Regions from separate parts of the Halobacillus sp. B23F22_1 genome, predicted to be linked through region 2. Evidence: predicted binding sites of a transcription regulator. Region 2 holds the regulator's gene; each other region holds the start of a gene.
The links. The regulator LexA, encoded in region 2, represses DNA repair genes until DNA is damaged. The targets are predictions, from matches to a motif close to CGAACATATGTTCG.
Positions count from the first base shown of each region.

Region 1 (7,438 bases), on a different contig from region 2:
AGCTTGTAAGCAAACATTTTATTAAGCAGGCCGATGCCTCGCCCTTCCTGACGCATGTATAACAGCACGCCGCTTCCGTTTTCTGCGATCTGTCGCAGCGCATTATGCAATTGGGGGCCGCAGTCACATCGGTAAGACCCAAATACGTCGCCTGTTAAACATTCCGAATGCACCCTTACAAGCGTAGGCTCACCCGGTTTGATATCGCCCTTTATTAAAGCAATATGATCCTTATGATCAATATCGTTCGTATAAGCAACTGCCCGGAAATCACCGTACTCTGTAGGAAGTTGAATTTCAACTTCTCTCTTTACATGGTCTTCATGGCGGTGACGATATTGAATTAAATCCGCGATTGTAATCATAGGGATATCAAATTCATCCGCCATTTCCCGTAAATCAGGCACACGTGCCATTGTGCCGTCATCTTTAATAATTTCACAAATAACACCTGCTGGTTTAGCTCCTGCCAGGACAGCTAAATCAACTGCAGCCTCAGTATGACCTGCACGACGCAGCACGCCTCCCTCTTTCGCAATTAATGGGAAAATGTGACCTGGCTTTTGAAAATCTCCTGCCGCCACATCCGGGTTTAACAGTTCACGAATTGTTAACGCACGTTCATCTGCTGAAATGCCCGTCGTTGTTTGTTTATGATCGATGCTTACCGTAAAAGCCGTTTGATTCGGATCCGTATTCGTTCCTACCATTGGGAGCAGTTCAAGATGTTCCGCTAATTCCCCTGTAATAGGTGTGCAGACGAGACCACGCGCGCGGGTAATCATAAAGTTTATCATTTCAGGGGTCGCGTACTCAGCAAGTCCTATTAAGTCGCCTTCATTTTCACGATCTTCATCATCACAAACAATTACCATTTTACCTTGTTTCAAATGCTCTATCGCTTTTTCAATTGAATCAAACATGCTTTTGCCCCTTCCATTAAGCAAATCCATTCTCATTTAAAAATTCTTTTGTCATCTGCGACTTTTCACTCGGTTCATCTTTTCCTAAGAAGTGAGCGACATATTTCCCAATCATATCGCACTCGATATTGACGCGGTCTCCCGGCCCTTTATTTCCCAGCACCGTATGCTCCATCGTGTGAGGGATGAGCGAAATGGTGACTCGGTTTTCCTTCACACCAAACACGGTCAAGCTCGTACCGTCCACGGCAATCGATCCTTTATATACGAAATATTTAACAAGTTCTTCTGGTAATTCAATTTCATAATAGACGGCATTTGACTCCGGTGATTTGCTGACAATTTGCCCTGTCCCATCAATATGACCTGAGACGAGGTGCCCGCCAAATCGTCCGCCTGCAGCCATTGCACGCTCCAAATTTACTGGACTCCCTTGCTGCAGTTCATGCAGGTTCGTTGCACGGAATGTTTCAGGCATGACATCAAATTCAACGCTTTGCTCAGTGTAGCTTGTAACCGTTAAGCACACACCATTAATTGAAATGCTGTCACCTAAATTGACATCATTTAATATATCTTTCGCTTTAATACTTATTTCCATAGCTTCCGTTTTTGTTTTAATTCCTTTAATGGAACCAATCTCTTCTACAATACCTGTAAACATGGTTTACCCCTCCTTCTTCACAGAGATGATTTTCAAGTCTTCACCGACTCGTTCACTTGAAACAAACTCAAACTGATCCACATTTTTCAACTGGCTGATGCCTTTTCCAGCAACCGAAGTCAGCGCTTCTTTACCACCTATCAGTTTCGGGGCCATATAGGTAATGACTTCATTTACGTGTCCCGCACGTACGAATGCGTCGGCCACGGTTGCTCCGCCTTCTATAAGTAACGAAGTTATTTTTTTCTCGCCGAGATATTGTAAAACAGCTTCTACCTCTACTTCTCGTGTATCTAATGGAATAACTTGCACGTGAGCGTAACTTTCTAACGCTGTTCTCTGAGCTGTGTCTGCCTTAATACCTGTAAAAATCCACGTTGGTGCTGTCGGGTCTTGAACAAGCTGAGCAGATTGCGGCATGCGAAGATGAGTATCGAGCACAATTCGCACCGGGTGTCTGCCTCCACCTTCAATGCGAGTGGTCAGCTTCGGATTATCCATCATCACTGTGTTGATCCCAACTAAAATCGCTGCTGACTGATGCCGGTAACGATGTCCATCGGCCCTCGCTTCTTTTCCAGTGATCCACTGACTCTCTCCTGTAGAAGTAGCAATTTTGCCATCCATACTAATAGCTGATTTCAAGCGTACGTAAGGGAGCTTCGTTTGAATAAAATGAAAGAAAGCCCGGTTAAGCTGATCAGCTTCCTCTCGTAAAACCGCCGTTTTCACTTCTATACCTGCAGCTTCCATCATTTGGATGCCTCTTCCGCTTACCTTAGGATTCGGATCATGAGAAGCAATGATCGCTCGTTTAATCCCTGCCTCTATAACGGCTTGAGCACATGGAGGTGTCTGTCCAAAGTGGCTGCACGGCTCAAGCGTTACATAAATATCAGCTCCATGCGCCTTTTCTCCAGCCATTTTAAGAGCATGAACTTCCGCATGAGGTTCTCCTGCTTTCACATGCACGCCGAGACCTGCCACCTGGTTATCCTTGACGACAATGGCGGCAACGGAGGGATTGGGAGTGGTCTGACCCACGGTCCCTTTCGCCATTTCAACGGCCATTTTCATATAGTGTTGATCACGATCCATCTGCTCACCCCAGTTCATACAAAAAACCCTGAAGAAGACATACTTCCCCAGGGTTTAGTTTCTACATTTTTTAAAATGCACAAAGCTGCGCCTAATAAAGGATACAATTGCAGAATTTCAACTGTACCTATGGCGTTCTTCATTCCTTCTCCCATCCAGACTCTCACTGTCGGCTTTGGATTATGCACCAAATCAGGGGGAAACGCATAGCTGCTGCTTCCCCGTCGCGGGCTCGGAACGTATGATTCATTACGTTCATTACCGCCGGCTGGGATTTTCACCCGACCCCGAAGGACTTATTATTTTGTTGTATTACTATTAATATAATGGAAATTCGATAATATCGCAATCCATTTGTTTTCCATCAGTCACGACAGCTCAGTTTAGCTCATTGAAGGATAAGATTTATTTATCCTCGCTTAATCCTCACTACTACATTCCCTCATAAAGTTCCATCAAATGGACGTTCAGTCCTATCGAGAGATCAATGAGATCATCAAAGGATAACTCTGGTTCTAGATCGCCTTTCTCTATCTTCTCTAATGTTTCTTGACCAAGCCCAGTTTTTTCCCCTAATTGCTCAAGGCTGAGGTTCTTCTTATTACGTATAATTTGCACATTTCTCCCGAATTGAACACGTGCCACTTTAATATGTTCACTCATCTCTTTAGACGTGTAGCTCTCTTCGCGGGAGTCTATCCGCTCTTCTTTCACAGTAAACATTCTCCTTATCTTTTCATTTTTAAATATACTATACTATACAATAAAATGGGGAGGTCATAGATATGAGGGAAATTATTTTAGGAATTACGGCTTCCATGTTTTTTGCCGTTACGTTTATTCTAAACCGTTCAATGGAGCTGGACGGCGGCAGCTGGCTGTGGAGCTCATCGCTGCGCTTCTTTTTCATGCTCCCTTTTCTCATCCTCATTGTGTATATAAGAGGAAGCGGAAAACAAGTTATTCATGAAATGCTCAGCCGTCCTATGCCGTGGTTGATTTGGAGCACCATTGGCTTCGGTCTGTTTTACGCTCCACTTACATATGCTGCTTCCTACGGCCCGGGATGGCTGGTAGCGGGAACATGGCAAATGACGATTGTGGCAGGTACTTTGCTCGCTCCTTTGTTTTTTGTAACGAAGCCGACGAATCATGGTCCAATCCATGTAAGAAATAAAATTGAGATCAGGGCTCTATCCATCTCCATGTTTATTCTTCTCGGTGTGATGCTCATTCAACTGCCACAGGCTGGTCAATTGAATGCAGCTCAGATTGCAGCAGGCGTGCTCCCGGTGGTCATTGCCGCCTTCGCCTATCCGTTAGGAAACCGCAAAATGATGGAGCTTTGCGGAGGCCGTTTGGATACTTTCCAGCGGGTGCTTGGGATGACGGTCGCAAGTCTGCCCTTATGGATCTTGCTCAGTGTTTATGGATTGGTTACTGTAGGGCCTCCTTCTTCTGAACAGCTCCTGCAGACATTTATCGTCGGCGTCTGTTCCGGGGTTATAGCTACCACATTATTTTTTATCGCAACCGACCGCGTGCGAACACATCAAGGAAGATTGGCTGCTGTTGAAGCCACCCAGTCTACTCAGGTTCTTTTTGTTATGCTTGGAGAAGTTCTTCTGCTTTCTTCTCCGCTTCCAAGCGGGATAGCTGCTCTCGGCCTGTTGATTATTATTGTAGGCATGCTGCTGCACAGCTATTTCACGAAAAAAGCAAACTCCCAAAAGCAGCCTTCCTTATTAAGAGAGAAAGGATTATGATTGGAGAATCATAATCCTTTCTAAACCACGGTTAAGCAAAATGGCCGCCGATTTTTTTGCTGCGCTCCGGCGTAATCCCGGCTTTCGTAAAGCTGCTTGCTCGTAATATTGCCGTGGACCCATATTTATCTCTAATTTCATCCATAACAATGCCGACATCTTTTTTCTTCGGTCGGTCGTCAAATAGTGTAAGCTGCGTAGCTATGTCATCATCGAGATTCGTCAACGTCACGCTCGTTCGGCGAATCTTACTTTCTCCATCGTAAAATGTACGGAACAGACGCATACATAAATGAAACATATCCATCGTAATGTTCGTCGGCAGATCCATTGACATGGACCGGCTGAAGCCGCCTCCTGTTTCACTCGAATATGAGACCGACAGATGAACCGTTCGTCCTGCCTGCTTATCTCTGCGCGCACGCCGGCACGCTTCCTCGCACAAATCGAGGATGACAGTCGGCAGCTCCTCCCCGCTATAATCACGCAATAATGTTACGCCGTGCCCGTAACCTTTTTGTGCCGTTTTTGTAAAATCACCGATCACCGGGCTTAAATCAACGCCCCAGGCGTGCCAATGCAGCTGTTCCCCCATAATGCCGTAATGTTTTTTCAAATATTTAACCGGGTGTTTTGCCAGCTGTCCAAGCGTTACAATCCCCATGCGGTTTAAATTGCGCATCATCCGCTTGCCGATTCCCCAAATATCTTCAATCGGCACAGGCCACAGCAACCGTTCGACATCTTCATACCTGCACTCTGCGACTCCGTCCTCTGCTTTTTTGGAATGAATATCCATAACGACTTTAGCTAAAAATTTATTATCCCCAATTCCGATTACACACTCGATGCCGAACTGATCGCGGATGTTGTCCTGAATCATACGGGCGATGTCATAAGGAGAACCGTAAAGCTTTTCTAACCCATCAATCGTCACCCATAACTCATCTACGGAATACACATGTACGGCTTCCGGAGGCACATAATTCATAATCATTTTTGTGATTTCCACCGATACTTCCAGGTAATCTCCCATATGAGCCTGTGCAATGACAAGATGAGGGTCATCAGGCAATTCAAAAAAACGACTGACATTGCTGATGCCATGCTTTTTCTTCAAAGCCGGCGATGCGGCTAATACGATGCTTCCGCTTCGACTCGGATCTCCCACGACAGCTAAAAGAGCTGTTCTCGGATCAAGGCCGCGCCTCGTGCATTCCACACTTGCATAAAAAGAACGCATATCAATACACAGGACGTCATGCCGAGGATAACTTGAATAATCCATTTCTACCACTCCAAATTACGAACGTTTGTTCTTATTATAACCAGTTGATTTCCTTTTGAACAGTGGCGATTTTATCCATTGCTCAAAAGGGGACTTATATCTTTACTGAATGAGAAGCGTACAATTCACCGCTGAACTCCCTTCTTCAAAAAATCTTCAGTAAATTTATTGCCAACCTTTATGAAATCGTTTAATATGTAAATCAGCGAAAACGTTTGCATAAATTAAAACGTATTTATTTATAACTTTTATGAGAACGATTCCAATCTATATACTAAAAAGGAGAGTAAATCACATGTCAAAGTTAAAGCAGTTACCGATTTTTTCGTTTGATTTCTGGCAAAAGTTCGGAAAAGCCTTAATGGTCGTTGTTGCTGTAATGCCTGCAGCAGGTATTATGATTTCATTAGGGAAGGCTTTGGATATGGTTGTTACAGATCTGTCATTTATGCAAGCGATTGCACGAATTATGGAGGGTATTGGCTGGGCGATTATAAATAATTTACATATCTTGTTCGCTGTTGCTATTGGCGGTTCATGGGCTAAAGAACGAGCAGGCGGAGCATTCGCTGCCCTTCTTGCTTTTATTTTCATTAACCGGATAACCGGGGCAATTTTTGGGGTCAGCTCAGATAAGTTAGCTGAAGAGAGTCCGACGGTCCAGTCTCTTGTTGGAAATGAAATGGTCGTTGGTGATTATTTCATTAACGTCCTTGGGGCCCCTGCTCTCAATATGGGGGTATTCGTCGGTATTATATCCGGTTTCCTCGGAGCCAGCTTATTTAATAAATATTATGCATTTAATAAGCTTCCAGAAGCTTTAGGTTTCTTTAATGGAAAACGCTTTGTACCATTTGCCGTGATGGCAGGGTCAGTAATTGTTTCTTTACTGCTCGCTTTCATTTGGCCGCCGATTCAAACTGGCCTTAACAACTTCGGAGAATGGATTGCTACTTCAAGAAACACCGCACCTGTTATTGCTCCCTTCATTTTCGGAGCTGTGGAACGATTAATGCTTCCGTTTGGCTTACACCATATGCTGACGGTACCTATTAATTATACAGAGCTTGGCGGAACATACATTATGCAAACCGGCCAGAATGCAGGAGAAGCGGTTGCTGGTCAGGATCCTCTTTGGCTTGCCTGGGCTACTGACCTTTATAACCTGATGGCTCAAGGCGATATGGGAGGTTATCAGGAACTTGAAGAAGACGTAACTCCTGCTCGTTTTAAAGCAGGACAGGTTATTATTTCTACTGCTTCTTTAATCGGAATTGCGCTTGCCATGTATTTAAATGTAGATAAAGATAAGAAACACAAATATAAGTCTATTTTCCTTTCAGCTGGTTTAGCAGTATTTTTAACAGGAGTTACGGAGCCGATAGAATTCATGTTCATGTTCGCTGCTCCCCTGCTTTACGTAGCTTATGCCATTACGACCGGATTAGCTTTTGCAATGGTTGATTTAATTGACCTCCGTGTTCACGCTTTTGGCATTATTGAACTTCTTACGAGGACGCCTTTAATGATCAATGCCGGTATTGGCCGCGACTTAATAAACTTTGTGATCACATGTCTTGTCTTCTTTGGTTTAAACTTCGGAATGGCTCATTTAATGATTCGAAAGTTGAAACTGCCTACACCAGGTCGAAAAGGCAACTATATCGAAGATGCTGTCCCTCCAGAAGGCAATACAGCT
Region 1 is NZ_JBIEKE010000001.1:565,695-573,132, reverse strand. Features, by position in the region: gene ACGTNH_RS02820 (bifunctional 3,4-dihydroxy-2-butanone-4-phosphate synthase/GTP cyclohydrolase II) at 1-923, opposite strand, end outside; gene ribE (riboflavin synthase) at 940-1,587, opposite strand; gene ribD (bifunctional diaminohydroxyphosphoribosylaminopyrimidine deaminase/5-amino-6-(5-phosphoribosylamino)uracil reductase RibD) at 1,591-2,685, opposite strand; FMN riboswitch at 2,825-2,984, opposite strand; gene ACGTNH_RS02805 (helix-turn-helix domain-containing protein) at 3,118-3,399, opposite strand; gene ACGTNH_RS02800 (DMT family transporter) at 3,471-4,451, shown strand; gene ACGTNH_RS02795 (DNA polymerase IV) at 4,483-5,739, opposite strand; gene ACGTNH_RS02790 (PTS transporter subunit IIBC) at 6,035-7,438, shown strand, end outside.
Region 1: the regulator LexA is predicted to act here: its motif matches at 5,758-5,771, upstream of ACGTNH_RS02795 (DNA polymerase IV).

Region 2 (7,438 bases):
TCGCCCGCCAGCACGGTCTTCATGCTACTTTCATGCCGAAGCCGTTGTTTGGTGTAAACGGTTCAGGAATGCACGCTAACATGTCTCTATTTAACGAGGACGGCAATGCTTTCTTTGATGAAGGTGGAAAAGAGCAGCTTTCCGAAGTGGCTTACCAGTTTACAGCGGGTATTATTAAGCACGCAACGAACTTTACAGCTGTTACGAATCCAACAGTTAACTCTTATAAGCGTCTTGTGCCTGGTTACGAAGCTCCTTGTTACGTAGCTTGGTCTGGACAAAACCGCAGTCCATTGGTACGAGTACCTACTTCACGTGGGTTAAGTACACGTATAGAAGTACGTAGCGTGGATCCGGCAGCAAACCCGTATATGGCAATGTCTGTATTGCTTGCTGCAGGTCTTGATGGTGTAGAAAACAAACTGGAAGCTCCATCTCCTGTCGATCGTAACATCTATGTTATGAACAAAAAAGAACGCGAAGCACATGGTGTACAGGATCTTCCTGCTACATTGTATGATGCATTAGAAGAGCTTCAAAAAGATGAAATCATGATGAAAGCTCTAGGTGAGCACTTATTTGAGCACTTTATTGAAGCGAAAGAAATTGAATGGGACATGTTCCGTACGCAAGTACACCCATGGGAAAGAGAACAGTATTTACAAACTTATTAATAATGAAACCTCTTAACGTTTAATGCGTTAAGAGGTTTTTTATGTACAAGCAAGACGTACTTTGGAATAACTTAATCTGCACTCACAAATATATGAAACGTGAAGAAAAATTGAAAGTGATTTTTTGTGGTGGCTTTTAAAAGAATGTTCATATGAGGAAATGGCTCAACAAAATCAACATATTAGTCTTTTCCCTACGCGGGACAACGGAAAGGTTTATGCGCGCTGTGCTAAATTATACATTAACGAAAAGAGTCAATCTTATCACTTAAAACATCGTTTATCAGAGAAAATAAAACTTGTTCTTTAATCTCTATATAATCCGTATTCATTTTAATGCGATGACTGCGGAATAGAAAAGCATCATGTAAATAAAAAATTCGTGGTGTAGCCTGCCAAGTGTGTTCATTAATAAGGCCCCATAGATATTCCTCAAAATCTTTCGTGCAGTTCAATTGTTCACAACATATTTGAATATCTTTCTTTTTCACTTCTATTGCACCTTCGAATAAGTTCTTGCGTACAAGTTCCCACCACATTTCAGATCGTACGAATTCTCGATAATCTTCATTTTTCACAACATTTGTTGTGTTATTTTTTATTAAAGATGTCTCTGGTACGCGATCTTTAATAAACCCCCATAAATCTGATTCATTAATTTTCCATCCTTTTTTTCTAGAGGTCGGTGGGATGCCTTTTAGCGTCCCGTTTCGCAGCCAACGACGTAGGCTTTCTTTGTTCTTTGTTATTTTATATTGTTTCAATTTTTCTAATGCTTGTTCGACATTATATTGTATCATATGCGCTCCTTAATAAAACAATTGTTGTAATAAAATATACAATAATTGTTTTAATTTATCAAAACCTTTAGAAAAATATTTTCTGCCGGCGGTTACAAACTTATTTTGTCGATTTTTTTAAACTGCTTCATTTCTATACGTCGCCATTGTTCTTCTTTATTTGCAGGCTGCTATAAGTATATTAGCATTGGAATGCTGAACAGGTTTTAGTTTCTAGTAATTAAAGAATTTTGTGTATGAAGCTAAATAATTAGGAAGGATTGCAGGATTTAAACGGATATACATGGAAAGTAATTTAGGATGAATTCTTTTTACGGAATGATTGAGATGAGAGTCTATATTTTAATGGAAGGAAAAATTATGAAGGAGGAAATAATAATGAACATCAAAACTGCTGATATATGTGATCGTGTGCCAGAAAAGGTAAGAATTGTTGAACCTTCATTTTTAAGTTTAGGGAAAAAGGAAAGGTTTTTTGGACCTATTTTCACTGTTAAGGTGAAAGACGATAATGTTCTTGTTAAGAAGGCGCTGGAAACAATCCCTTCAGGCAGCGTGCTAGTTGTCGATGGAGCAGCTTCTAAAAATTGTGCATTATTAGGAGGGAACTTAGCAGAAATAGCTGCCAAAAAAGGCTTAGCAGGAATTATCATTAATGGGTATATTAGAGATCGTATAGAACTCCGCGAAGCTGAAACAGGGGTCATCGCGTTAGGAAGCCTCCCTCTAAAAAGCCGAAAAGAAGGAAAAGGAGAAGAAAATATAGCTCTAGAGTTTGGTAATGTTGTTTGGAATCCAAACGATTATGTTTATGTAGATGAAGATGGTATTCTGGTAGCCTCTGAAAATTTACATGATTAATACGACAGCCTGCCAGGATTATTAAAGTGTACTACTTCAGGTTATTCGCAAATATAGGGTATTTTCTGAAATAATGAGCCTTTAGAGCTTCTCCCTAGTACTATATAAGAGAAAGAATAAAAAATCAGCTGACCAAATTGAAGTCAGCTGATTTTTTATGCGCGGGGATTCTATTGCCCCAAGTTAAAAAATTAGTGTACCGTTCGATATAATCCTACTACTCGGCCCAGGATAGACACATCATTTAAAATAATCGGCTCCATCGTGGCGTTTTCCGGCTGTAAGCGAATGTGGTTGCTTTCTTTAAAGAATCTTTTCACAGTAGCTTCTTCGTCATCTGTCATTGCTACCACAATATCACCATTATTAGCTGTCGTCTGCTGCCTGACGATGACCATGTCGCCATCTAGTATTCCTGCTTCTATCATACTTTCCCCTTGTACGACAAGCACGAACGTGTTGTCATCTCCCCCGGCTAAAGAGTCAGGGAGAGGCACATACTCTTCAATGTTTTCTATGGCCGTAATGGGAGATCCTGCCGTTACTTTACCAATAACAGGGGCGTATGCAGCTTCTGTACGAGGTATACTTGAATCTTCCTCTAATTCAATAACTTCGATTGCTCTCGGCTTAGTAGGATCTCTGCGGATAAAACCTTTCTTTTCCAGCCTTGACAGGTGGCCGTGAACAGTAGAACTTGAAGCTAGCCCGACAGATTGGCCTATCTCTCTTACAGATGGTGGATAACCTTTTAATAGTACTTGTTCTTTAATATAGTCTAGTATTTCTTGCTGTCTTTTTGAAAGTTTACTCATATTTAAACACCTCGAACATAGGATTATAGTAGTTTCATTCTATCATGTGCTGTCCAAAAACACAAACAAGCGTTCGAAAAAAATGTTTGACAAGAACGGACGTTCGTATATAATGAAATTAACAAATGAGAACAGATGTTTTCGGGAACGCTTGTTCTTAATGGGGAGAGTGTTTAATATGTTTAACAAACTTTCAAAACTGGACGTCACTTATATTCTATTATTTGCAGCAAGCCTGGCTTTCTTATACTATTCCATGGTAACGAGTGTTTAATGAAATAGGCCAGAGAAGGGGTTACTGTAAATGAAAGCTATTTTATATTGTCGAGTAAGTACGGAAAAAGAAGAGCAAGTAAGTTCATTAGCTAGACAAAAAGCGGAATTAACAGCATTGGCCGAAAATAGATCTATAGAAATTATAGAATGCATTGAGGAACAGGCCAGCGGATATGAAATAGAACGAGATGGTGTGTTTCGGATGCTTGATTTGTTTTCAACTGAGCAAGCTGATGTGCTGTTTATACAAGATGAAACAAGGCTGGGACGTGGTAATACAAAGATAGCTTTGTTTCATCAACTTCAAAAATTAAATGTTAAAATCTATTCATTGACTGAGCAAGGTGAATTCACAATGTCAGAATCTGATTCAATGGTGTTGCAAATCGTAGGTATAGTTGAAGAATATCAGCGAAAGATTCATAATATGAAAATTCGCAGAGGAATGAGAAAAGCAGTAGAAAATGGATATAACCCTCAAAAGAACTTATCCAACCAACACCTAGCACCAGGAAGAGAAAGAGTGGAGTTTCCAATTGAAGAAGTCGTTAGACTGAGAGATAATAAGCTTACTTTTAATGAAATTGCAGCTACCCTTCGGGGATTAGGGTTTGATGTTTCAAAAGCTACTGTACATAGAAGATACAGAGAGTTTGTCTCACTTGAAAAACTAAATGAAGAGCGTTAATATAGTGAAAAGACAAGTGTCGAATCGACTCTTGTCTTTTCTTTAGATCCTCACATTAAAGGAGAATTTTAAATGATTTCTAACGAAAAGTTAAATCGTATAAATGAGCTTTCTCATAAGTCCAAGGAAGAAGGACTTACGGATAAAGAAAAAGAAGAACAACAGGAACTACGTCAAGAATATTTAAAAAACGTTCGAAAGTCTTTTAAAAACCAGCTGAAAGGCATGAAAGTAGTTGATCCCGAAGGTAACGACGTCACTCCTGAGAAGCTGAAGAGAATGCAAGAAAATGAGAAAAAGCATTAATAACCGCACGCACATGATGTGCGGTTTTTTGTTTATTTTTTAAGGGTCGGGGGAAATTAAATGAGTGACTCCTGAAGAAAATCCGTTGTGAAACTTGTCACGTACTTCATTTCATTATACGATAATACATGTTACATACGCGCTAGAAGAAAGGGGAAATTATTTTGGCAAACAGTATTGAACAAACTTCCATTAATACAATACGTACACTAACTATTGATGCAGTTGAAAAAGCAAGCTCGGGCCATCCGGGAATGCCTATGGGGGCTGCGCCTATGGCGTATACGTTATGGACACAATTTATGAATCATAACCCTAATAATTCAGATTGGTTCAATAGAGACCGATTTGTTTTATCAGCCGGTCACGGATCTATGCTTTTATATAGCCTGCTTCACCTTTCCGGCTATAAAGTAACCATTGATGATTTAAAAGAATTCCGTCAGTGGGACTCCAAAACACCTGGTCATCCAGAATATGGACACACAGACGGTGTGGAAGCAACCACAGGACCGCTAGGTCAAGGATTAGCCATGGCAACTGGAATGGCAATGGCAGAAGCGCATTTAAGCGCGAAATATAATAGAGATCAATACAATGTTGTTGATCACTATACATTTGCTATTTGTGGTGATGGGGACCTGATGGAAGGTGTTTCTCAAGAATCAGCTTCGCTTGCCGGTCATTTAGGACTTGGAAAGTTAGTCGTACTATACGATTCTAATGATATCTCACTTGATGGAGATTTGAACCGTTCATTTAGTGAAAGTGTTGAAAAGCGTTATGAAGCTTATGGATGGCAAGTAATCCGTGTAGAAAATGGTACAGATACTGAAGAAATAGCTAATGCTATTGAGAAAGCGAAACAAAACACAGACCAACCTACAATGATTGAAGTTAAAACGGTTATTGGTTATGGGTCACCTAACAAATCAGGAAAATCTGATTCTCACGGCGCGCCATTAGGCGAAGAGGAAGTCACAGCAACGAAAGAATATTACAAGTGGGGGCACGAACCATTTCATGTACCTGACGAAGTGTATGAAGACTTCAGCAACAAAGTGAAAGATAATGGTGCGAAAAAAGAATCGGAATGGAATGACATATTTAATGAATACAAACAGAAATATCCTGAATTAGCTGAAGAATTTGAATTAGCTAAAGAAGGTAAGCTGCCAGAAGGGTGGGAAGAGAATCTTCCAAGCTTTGAACCAGGTGAAGATAACCTGGCTACTCGTGCAGCTTCTGGTGAAGTAATTAATTCTTTATCAAAAGCGATTCCTTACTTCTTCGGCGGAAGTGCTGATTTAGCTGGTTCAAACAAAACAGCTGTTAAAGAGGAAGAAGATTTTTCACGACATAATTATGCAGGCCGAAATATTTGGTTCGGAGTACGCGAATTTGCGATGGCTGCTGCGTTAAACGGCATGGCGCTTCACGGTGGTTTGAAAGTGTATGCTGGAACGTTCTTCGTATTCAGCGATTACTTGCGTCCGGCCCTTCGTTTATCTGCGCTTATGAACTTGCCTGTTAATTATGTATTAACGCATGATTCTGTTGCAGTAGGAGAAGACGGTCCAACTCACGAACCAATTGAACAGCTTTCTTCTTTAAGGGCTGTACCTAATCTGTCAGTTGTTCGACCGGCTGATGGGAACGAAACTAGTGCGGCCTGGAGAATTGCTTTAGAATCAAATACAACACCAAATGCTCTTGTTCTTACGCGACAAGGTCTTCCGACTCTTGATGGGACAAAAGAGAAAGCGTACGAAGGTGTAAAACGAGGCGCATATGTGCTTGTTGATTCTGACAAAGAAACACCTGATGGCATTCTTTTAGCTTCTGGTTCAGAAGTCCAGCTTGCTGTTAAAGCGCAAGAAGAACTGAAAACTAAAGGGTATGATGTTCGCGTTGTCAGCGTTCCTTCCTTTGATCGTTTCCAAGCTCAAAACGACGATTATAAAGAAAGTGTACTGCCTAACAATGTAAGACAACGTCTTGCTGTTGAAATGGGTGCATCCTTTGGCTGGGAGCGCTATGTAGGGCTTGATGGAGTCGTTATCGGTATCGACCGTTTTGGAGCGTCTGCACCAGGTAACACCATTATTGAGAAATTTGGTTTTACCGTAGACAATGTTGTGAAGCATGCTGAAAACCTAATGAGTAATTAAGTAAAAAACTACTGCACACTTTCAAGTGTGCAGTAGTTAGCTTTACATAAAGAAAATTTGACAAAAGTATCTTCGAGCAGCTGACATAATGTGACAAACTAATTCTACCTTGATCGATATAATACTTTCAAGGAGGGATGGTCGCATGCAATTTGCGGTATACGCTGTAAAACGTGAAGTTACTGAAAAATATTATTATAAAGTAGACTTGCTGAAGCGTTTTTTCGAAGAATGCCATAATTTTTCAAATTCCCCTATTTACATGAATCAATTAGATTATATTACGACTCATTTCTCTTTCTATGATTGGTTGAAAAAAATTCATGGAAACCATAGAGATTTGGAAGAGAGATTATTCGATTGTGAAATAAATTATGATATACTAGATGGTAAGAATTGCTGTTGTCTATTTCAGTGTGACAGCCTCTGGCAAGCAGAACGGGTTTTATTTCAACCGCTAAGAATGTGTGATCAAACGTTTTTTATTATTGAAGAAAGCGGAGAACATTACGGATGGATTTCCCCTCTTATAAGTCAGCGTCTGTTATCGTAAAATGCTCTATTGTATTCATCTGATCATTTTACTATACTGTTATGGGAGACAACACGAAGGAGGAAGACGTTGATATGACTTTGGGCATCGTATGGGTAATCATCATTGCTCTTTTAGCTCTAGTTGGTGGCGTAGCTTTAGGCTTCTTCATTGCTAGAAGATACATGATGAACTATTTAAAGAAAAACCCGCCGATTAATGAGCAAATGCTGCGTACATTGATGATGCAAATGGGCCAGAAGCCTTCGCAGAAGAAGATCAATCAGATGATGCGAGCTATGAACAATCAGCAGA
Region 2 is NZ_JBIEKE010000002.1:586,652-594,089, reverse strand. Features, by position in the region: gene glnA (type I glutamate--ammonia ligase) at 1-674, shown strand, start outside; gene ACGTNH_RS10830 (hypothetical protein) at 917-1,474, opposite strand; gene rraA (ribonuclease E activity regulator RraA) at 1,853-2,335, shown strand; gene lexA (transcriptional repressor LexA) at 2,527-3,150, opposite strand; gene ACGTNH_RS10815 (YneB family resolvase-like protein) at 3,455-4,114, shown strand; gene ACGTNH_RS10810 (DUF896 domain-containing protein) at 4,187-4,420, shown strand; gene tkt (transketolase) at 4,585-6,591, shown strand; gene sirA (sporulation inhibitor of replication protein SirA) at 6,737-7,144, shown strand; gene ACGTNH_RS10795 (YneF family protein) at 7,219-7,438, shown strand, end outside.

Region 3 (7,438 bases), on a different contig from region 2:
ATTGAAATCTCGGATTCGAGCCTTACAAAATTAGGCAGCATTGTTGAAGGCTCAATTTCGAGTTAATTAGAAATTTTTGCGCATTTTTATTAATTGTACTATATAATTAAATTTAGAAAATTGGTGTAGCTTAAATGAAGGGTGACAACAGTACTAAAAAGAATATAAACGAACTGGTAGCGATGATGGAAGGCTATTAACAATAACTAATATAAGGAGAATTAAAATTGAAAAAAGATTTTCCTGAAAAAAAAGATTTTGTATATTGGCTACTTATACTCTTAATTTTTATATCAGTAGTTATTGCATGGAGGACAACTGATCCTGAAATGCTGATAAATGAAATTTCACTAGGAAGCACATTTTTATCTATTCTATTAGCGGTAGTCGCTATATTCTTTTCTTTTATTCAATCAAATCAAAATACTAGACAGAGTAATGACATGATAAAAGAAATAAATAATGTTACTAGACAGATAGTGGAACTTAATGGAATTAAGGATGACCTCTCAGTTGCAATAGAGAAATACGACGCTGCTCTTGAACAAGTTGATCAGAATCTAGAAAAGATAAATAGCGAGGATTTATCAAAAGAATTTAAATCAGAAAAGGTTGAAAATGTCGCGAAAGATTTTAAAGAAGTAATAAGGGGTGTAAAATCTGGAAGAATGAAAGTAGATAAATTTATACTTGAATATGGCCTAATTGATAAAAATTACGATTTTAGTGAAGTGCTTTCAGGTATATCGAAGAACCGTAATATAAAAGCGGTATCATATAAAATCGCAGAAGAAAATATGGATGACCAGACATTTAGATCGACTATAACAATTTTTTCTACAACCGGTGTTGGTAATGAAGAAGTTCTTCAAGCAATACTTGCTGAAATGGACGATACACGTGCCGAATTTTTAAGTTTGTGGAATGTTGACTAGAAAAATAATGAATTACATGAATAATAAGACTGTTATATCGGAAGTAGCCATTATGTAGGCAGCTATGAAGGCTGCTTTTTTTATTTTTTGAAATGTGGTCATGCTAATGCTTGATACCATACTGAAAAGCTTTAGCATTAGCAAGGTATGCAAACCATTTAGAAAATATGCAAACCATTTTAATTTTTGAGGTATGGTGCTTTTTTATTGAGGATTTTTTTCATGTAGGGGAAGAGCCAAGATAATAAGAACCATTACCCTGACTCTACCTCTATAATTTTCTAATTTGTTGTTGCCCTTAAATTTATTTGCACTATTATTTGATTTGAACTTTTTCTTCACCTATTTGAATATACCATTTGCCTTGAGAAAATTTATCTTTAGAAACTTCATAAACTTCAGTTGCTGTAACACTGATATCGGGGTTTAAGTCAGACAAAATTTTAGAATTATCAATATCTGTTTCCACCGCATAACCACTACTAGCATCAACATCAGAGTCAAACTTTGTACCCTTTTCATCAACTAAGTTAATCGAAGGATAATCAAACATGCCGACGGGTTCTTCAGAGACATTTTTCATTGTATACTGAATGGCTGCAAAAGTCCCCCCATCCGATACCTTCTTACCAAGAAAATCAGGATCTCCGACTACATCCTTCTCTTCAAATTTAGTTAGACTTATTTCTAACTGATCTCCTTTGGCTGTAAAAGTATCACCAACATTATAGACGGTTTCTTCACTTTCAGACTTAGCTTTTGTGGCTTTTTCACTACTAACTGTTGAAGCTTCTTCACTTCCAGCCCCACTTAATGCACTTCCTAGGATAGATATAAGGATAATACCAGCTATAAACGTCATTATTTTGTGCCTCATAAACCAGTTACGTTGATCCTTCCCACAGTCCGGACACTTCTTAACACCCTTTGCAATATCCTTATCACACGCTTTGCATGACACCAATTTAGACATAATTGAAAAGCCCCCTAATTCTAATTTGTAATCTATTTAATATTACTTCAATACCGAGATATAATCTATAAAAATATGTATCTATTGTAAAATACTTAGAAATAAAGGGTATAAATGACCGGAATCTATTGTACTATATATTCATGTCTTGCAAATTCATAAATTTACAAAAAAGGGTAAGGGAGGTAGTCTTATGAGAAGATTGATCCTAGCCATATTACTTTTAGGAATACTTATAGGATGTTCTACAGGTACAAATGTAGAGCAACCAAAAAAAGAAGTGACAGACATGAAACCATCCACTGAAGAGCAGCCTGAAGAAAAGCCAAGAAAAAGAGGCAAAATTAACGTGGTAGAAAAAGAATATTATGCTGAGCAAGACGCTATTTTTGAATACGAAACCGCCATCCGTGAACTGCTGAATCGTTACACTGAAGAAAGTGATAAAACTTTACAATTTTTAGAGGCTTATGCTTTTGGAACCGACACACAAGATGATTATCGGTCCTTTAAAGTAACAACGGCCGAATCTCTCGCAATGCTTGATCAGATTTACGCTCTCAATTCTCCAGCCACAACGGCAGAGGCGCAAAAACACTTTCTCAAGTTTGAAGAAGATGCCCGTTTCTTTACTGAAAATATTGTAATAGCTGTAGATAAAAATGATCCTAATCTCTTTGAATTGTGTAGTGATCGTTTAAGACAAGCTAGGCATCACATGGAGGATGGCTATAAAGTATTGGATAATAAAGAATGAAACGTGCCTTTTATGGGTGAATTTCAAAAGAAAACCTAACTACCACAAAGGATAGCAGGCGTACGCCTGCTTTTTATTATGGTTATTTTTCCTTTTGCATTCCGAATCGTACTTCTAAGCTTCCAATGGGGCAGGAACTGTATGCCTTTCCCCATTGGAAACTAAGAAGATAAGGAACCCATTAATAAACTTTCACGGCATAGCCTTCACTTCGTTCCGGTATATGAGAAGTAACGGAATCTTTTATTGTATTACGCCTATTTCTTTACATATAATAAGAACAAATGTTCTAGTTATTAGGAGGAGAAACCATGGCTAATATGAAAGATCGTGGGACTATCAAATGGACGTCCATCATGATGCCAGAACACATCGAGATGTTAAAAGAAGTGTGGAAAGAAGATGAGCGAATAGAAAAGCCAGTTATAGATGAACAGCAAATGGAGGAAAACAGCTTTGCGCTGCAGCGATCCATGGCTAATGATTTAACTGTTAAAGTAAAGTACCACAATGGTTTTAATTTCAGTTATGCATCTATAAAAGTGATAGATATGAATCCTAGTACCAAAAAAGTGAGGGGCACTGACCCGAAGTCCAAAGAAGTTCTAACTCTTTTGTTTGAGGATATTTCGGAGGTTACTATCCTTTGATGCATCTGTGAATTTTTAGGAATGGGGCTATGCTAATGCTTGATACCATACTGAAAAGCTTTAGCATTAGCAAGGTATGCAAACCATTTAGAAAATATGACTACAGCCATACTTTAATTTTTGAGGTATGGCTTTTTTGTGCTTTGAGATGGATCAAGGGAGTAGGCCAAGATCAAAAGAAAAGGCCATGGACAGAGGAGTCCGCAACATTACTAGTACTAGCTAGCAATATTACTAGCGCTAGCTAGTACTAACGCTAGCACAAGGAAAATTTAGTGCTAGGGAGGTAAAAGCATTAGTACTAGCGAATAGCTAGTGCTAGTACTAATACTAGTGCTAGCATAGGAAAAGAAAATACTCTTGATGCTATTGATCTATTATTAAGACAGGAAAAGCAAAGTAAAAGGGAACGTACGTATAGAGGGTTTTATTTCGATCCTGACGTATTGGCCATTATTGACCAGGCTTCCAATAAGTCAGAATTAATGAATCAAGTGTTGAGGAAAGTTTTTAAAGACAAAGGATTGCTAAGTTGACGGGGGTAAGCAAAATTTTATTGCGTGGCTGATTAAAAAATAGGAATGGGGTAATGCTAATGCCTTTATAAAATGATTGCTCTTAGATGCTAAAGCATTAGCAAGGTATGCGAGAGTTTTAGAATTTATGCCTATTCGTATCAATTCCATAAGAAAAAAGCAGTTCACAAATTGTGGGACTGCTTTTTTCGCCTTTTACCATTTCCAGAATTTCCAACCCCACTTCTTGTGTAACTGGGCCTCTCTCATTTCTTCAAGTTCTTTCAGTGCCTTAGTTAGCTTTTCATCCATTTTACTCCACTCTTCATCCTTTTCTTTCGTTGCTGCTGTTTCTAGTGGAGCTGTTAAAAACTTTTCTACCTTCTGATTTATGCCATCCAGCAAGCGACGATCACGAGCTTCTAAACGTTCGTCTATTTTTTCGAAAAGCATTTGAGCTTCTTGTTCTCCTTGCTCTTTTCCTTTTTGGTAGGCATGTTCCACAGCTTCATTAATGAGGGACTGTACATCTTCTTTAGAAAACGGGCTATGGTCGGAATTTTCTTCGATAACGCTTAGCGTCTTTTCAGCGTTTTCTCGGTCTCTATACAGCTTGGCTACGGCTTTTATCGCGTCGTGTCTACTTCTCTTTTTTTCGATGAGTTTTTTTAACTCAAAGAACATGCTAATATCTCGATCATAATAAATGCGTTGATCTTTATCATTCCGTTGAAATTCATAGCCTTCTTCTTCTAATGCTAACGCCCATTGTCTTAAGGTACTTGACTTTATATCAAGTTTTAATGCCACTTCTTTAGCAAAAAAGCCATAATTATAGGAGTCGTTCATAACGCGATCACCTCTTTTATTAAACGTACCAATGAGGGACAAGAACAGCAAGAAGATTTCTTCTCTTTATTCTGACGATTTTTGACTAAATATGATTTCTTTATAAGTTCACCTTAAGGCGGTTCGTATTTCTTGAAGAAACCCCCAGTTGGGAAAGCGTCAGGAAAATGCATATTTACAGCGTTATGCAAAATGGAACAAAGAAAAATCGGCTCCTTTATAAAGTTTAGGAACCGATTTTTTGATTTGACTTATTAAGCTAAAGCACCCGATTGTAGTATAATCTTATATAAATTTCACCCTAAGAAACCCCTTCGGACAAGACATATACAAAGGGGCAAAACGGTTCATGTTACTTGACAACAACGTCTAATTTTTGCCGATTCTATCTGACTCTTCCTGGAATCACCAGTGTACCTCTGTTATTTTGTAGCTCCCCATAAACATCTGTAGTGTGATAAACGATATTACCAGAAAAGTCGTGAGACGTATTCAGGGTAGCATAGTTGTTGTTTACCCAGCCAGAATTCAACCAAAAATCGTTGGTTTTACCCACCCCACTACTTCCAATAAGACCATAACTTACAAAATGGACACGAACACGAGATTGATCTACTCCTTTTGTACCGTCCACAGTTCCATTGACTGATAGAGTGTGGTTCCACCAACCTACATCAATATATACGTTGCCTGACACTTGTCCCGAAATGCCAATAGAGTTATTTATTCTTGAACCAAAAAATCGCCATTCCTGATCGACAAATTGAGGCTTCACTTTGTTTTCTTCAAATCTGGCAGCAGCCTTTATTATCTTCTCATCTTTTTCAGAGAAAACTTCATTAACTTCATACGAGTTATTAATTCTTTTTGTTTGCTTATCAAAATAATTTTCTTTTTCTTTATACGTCATAGTTTCAAGATCTTCGATGGAGTCTTGTTTTTCTGTTTCCTCAGCTGCCAAAGATGCCATTGGGAATAACATCAGTCCAATTAATAAAGTGGCGGTCATTGCAAGAAACACCAAAGCTCTTTTTTGTAACATAAAAATTTTCCTCCTCTAACTTTTTTGAATTTCTTTTACCCTGTTATGTTTATAGTAAAAAAAAACAACTAGTTTCACTAGTGAAACTAGTACCAATTTTATGAAAAAAACCAATATTTTTACAAATTAACCCCTCAGACTTAAGATCTAGATTGGGGCGAGAACAATAACTGCCAAATAAAAATTCTCTACAAAAACAGTTCCCTATTCCAAGCGCCCGTTTATTGAATAAGGGTAAAGAGCTTACCATTGTAAATTCGCCTTTTCCTGACGCTACCCCTAGATCAAGACGAAGAGGAAAGCAGGCCTACGCCTGCTTTTTATTATGGTTATTTTTCCTTTTGCACTCCGAATCGTAAAACAGCACAAATCTTCTAACCTTCCAGCAGGTAGGACACCCGAACCTTTCCTGCTGGAAGCTAAGAAGATGAAAAAACCGTCAATACACTTTCACGGCATAGCCTTCGCTTTCGCTACGGTATTCCATGATGTATGGACGGTTTTTTATGTGTGTTTTGAGATTCTCCATAGCAAAAGGGAAAAATAATCCCCCTTTGGGGAACATATTTCGTTTCGGAGTTCCAAAGGAAAAACAAGGAGGAGAAAAACCATGAGCAAAAAAATCTATGAAATGATCACAAACCAAATCATTGAGAAGTTGGAGCAAGGGGTTGTTCCTTGGAGAAAACCTTGGGCGAATGGTATAGCGGTGAATTGGAAGACTCAAAAACCTTATCGAGGGATTAATACGATGCTTCTGGACGGTGGCGAGTATGCCACTTTTAAACAGATCAAAGAAGCTGGAGGAAAGGTAAAGAAAGGTGAAAAATCTCATATTGTGGTGTTCTGGAAGATGCTCAACGTAGAAGATCAAGAAACGGAAGAAGAAAAAAAGATCCCTTTGCTGCGGTATTATCGAGTTTTTGAAGTTGGCTCTCAAGTGGAAGGGTTAGAAATGAAACGAACCTATGAAACGTTCGATCATAACCCCATAGAAGAAGCCGAGAAGATTAAAAGGGAATATTTTAATGGTCCATCTTACAGCTTTCAAAGTGGCCGAGCTTATTATGTGCCGTTTGAAGATCGCGTCAATGTTCCACCTAAGAAAGACTTTCCCAATGTGCACGAATATTACAGCACCTTATTTCATGAAATAGTCCACAGCACAGGGCATAAAGATCGGTTAGATCGAGATGGAGTAACAGGAAAAATCAGTTTCGGAAGTGAAAACTATAGTAAAGAGGAATTAATTGCAGAATTAGGAGCTTCGATGCTTTGCGGATTGACCGGAATTGAGAATAACACCATTGATAATAGCGCTTCTTATATTCAATCTTGGTTGAAAAAATTAAAGGATGATAAAACCTTGATTGTCCAAGCATCTCAAAAAGCTCAAAAAGCTAGTGATCATATTTTAGGGATAGAGTTTTCTTAAACAAAGTTTCATAAATAAAATGGCCCCTGCTTGAAAGCAAGCAGGGGCTAAGGAGGAATTATAAATGGTACGAAAAACAATGGTTTCTTATGTGACGTTAGGTAGTTATGAAGGGACAATTCAACTTCCTAAAGAATGGCTAGAAGAACAAATTGACACAACTCTGGAAGAATTTTTAGATGAATATACCTGGGATGATACAGAAGTTTTGGATGGGGATTATTTCCACGATCAATAAGCCAGGAGCCCCCCTGTTTAAATAGGGGGCTACAATATAGATGA
Region 3 is NZ_JBIEKE010000005.1:23,133-30,570, forward strand. Features, by position in the region: gene ACGTNH_RS20145 (coiled-coil domain-containing protein) at 228-935, shown strand; gene ACGTNH_RS20150 (DUF4352 domain-containing protein) at 1,252-1,911, opposite strand; gene ACGTNH_RS20155 (hypothetical protein) at 2,102-2,665, shown strand; gene ACGTNH_RS20160 (YolD-like family protein) at 2,977-3,315, shown strand; gene ACGTNH_RS20165 (MerR family transcriptional regulator) at 4,047-4,679, opposite strand; gene ACGTNH_RS20170 (hypothetical protein) at 5,065-5,721, opposite strand; gene ACGTNH_RS20175 (ArdC family protein) at 6,332-7,156, shown strand; gene ACGTNH_RS20180 (hypothetical protein) at 7,221-7,394, shown strand.
Region 3: the regulator LexA is predicted to act here: its motif matches at 2,943-2,956, upstream of ACGTNH_RS20160 (YolD-like family protein).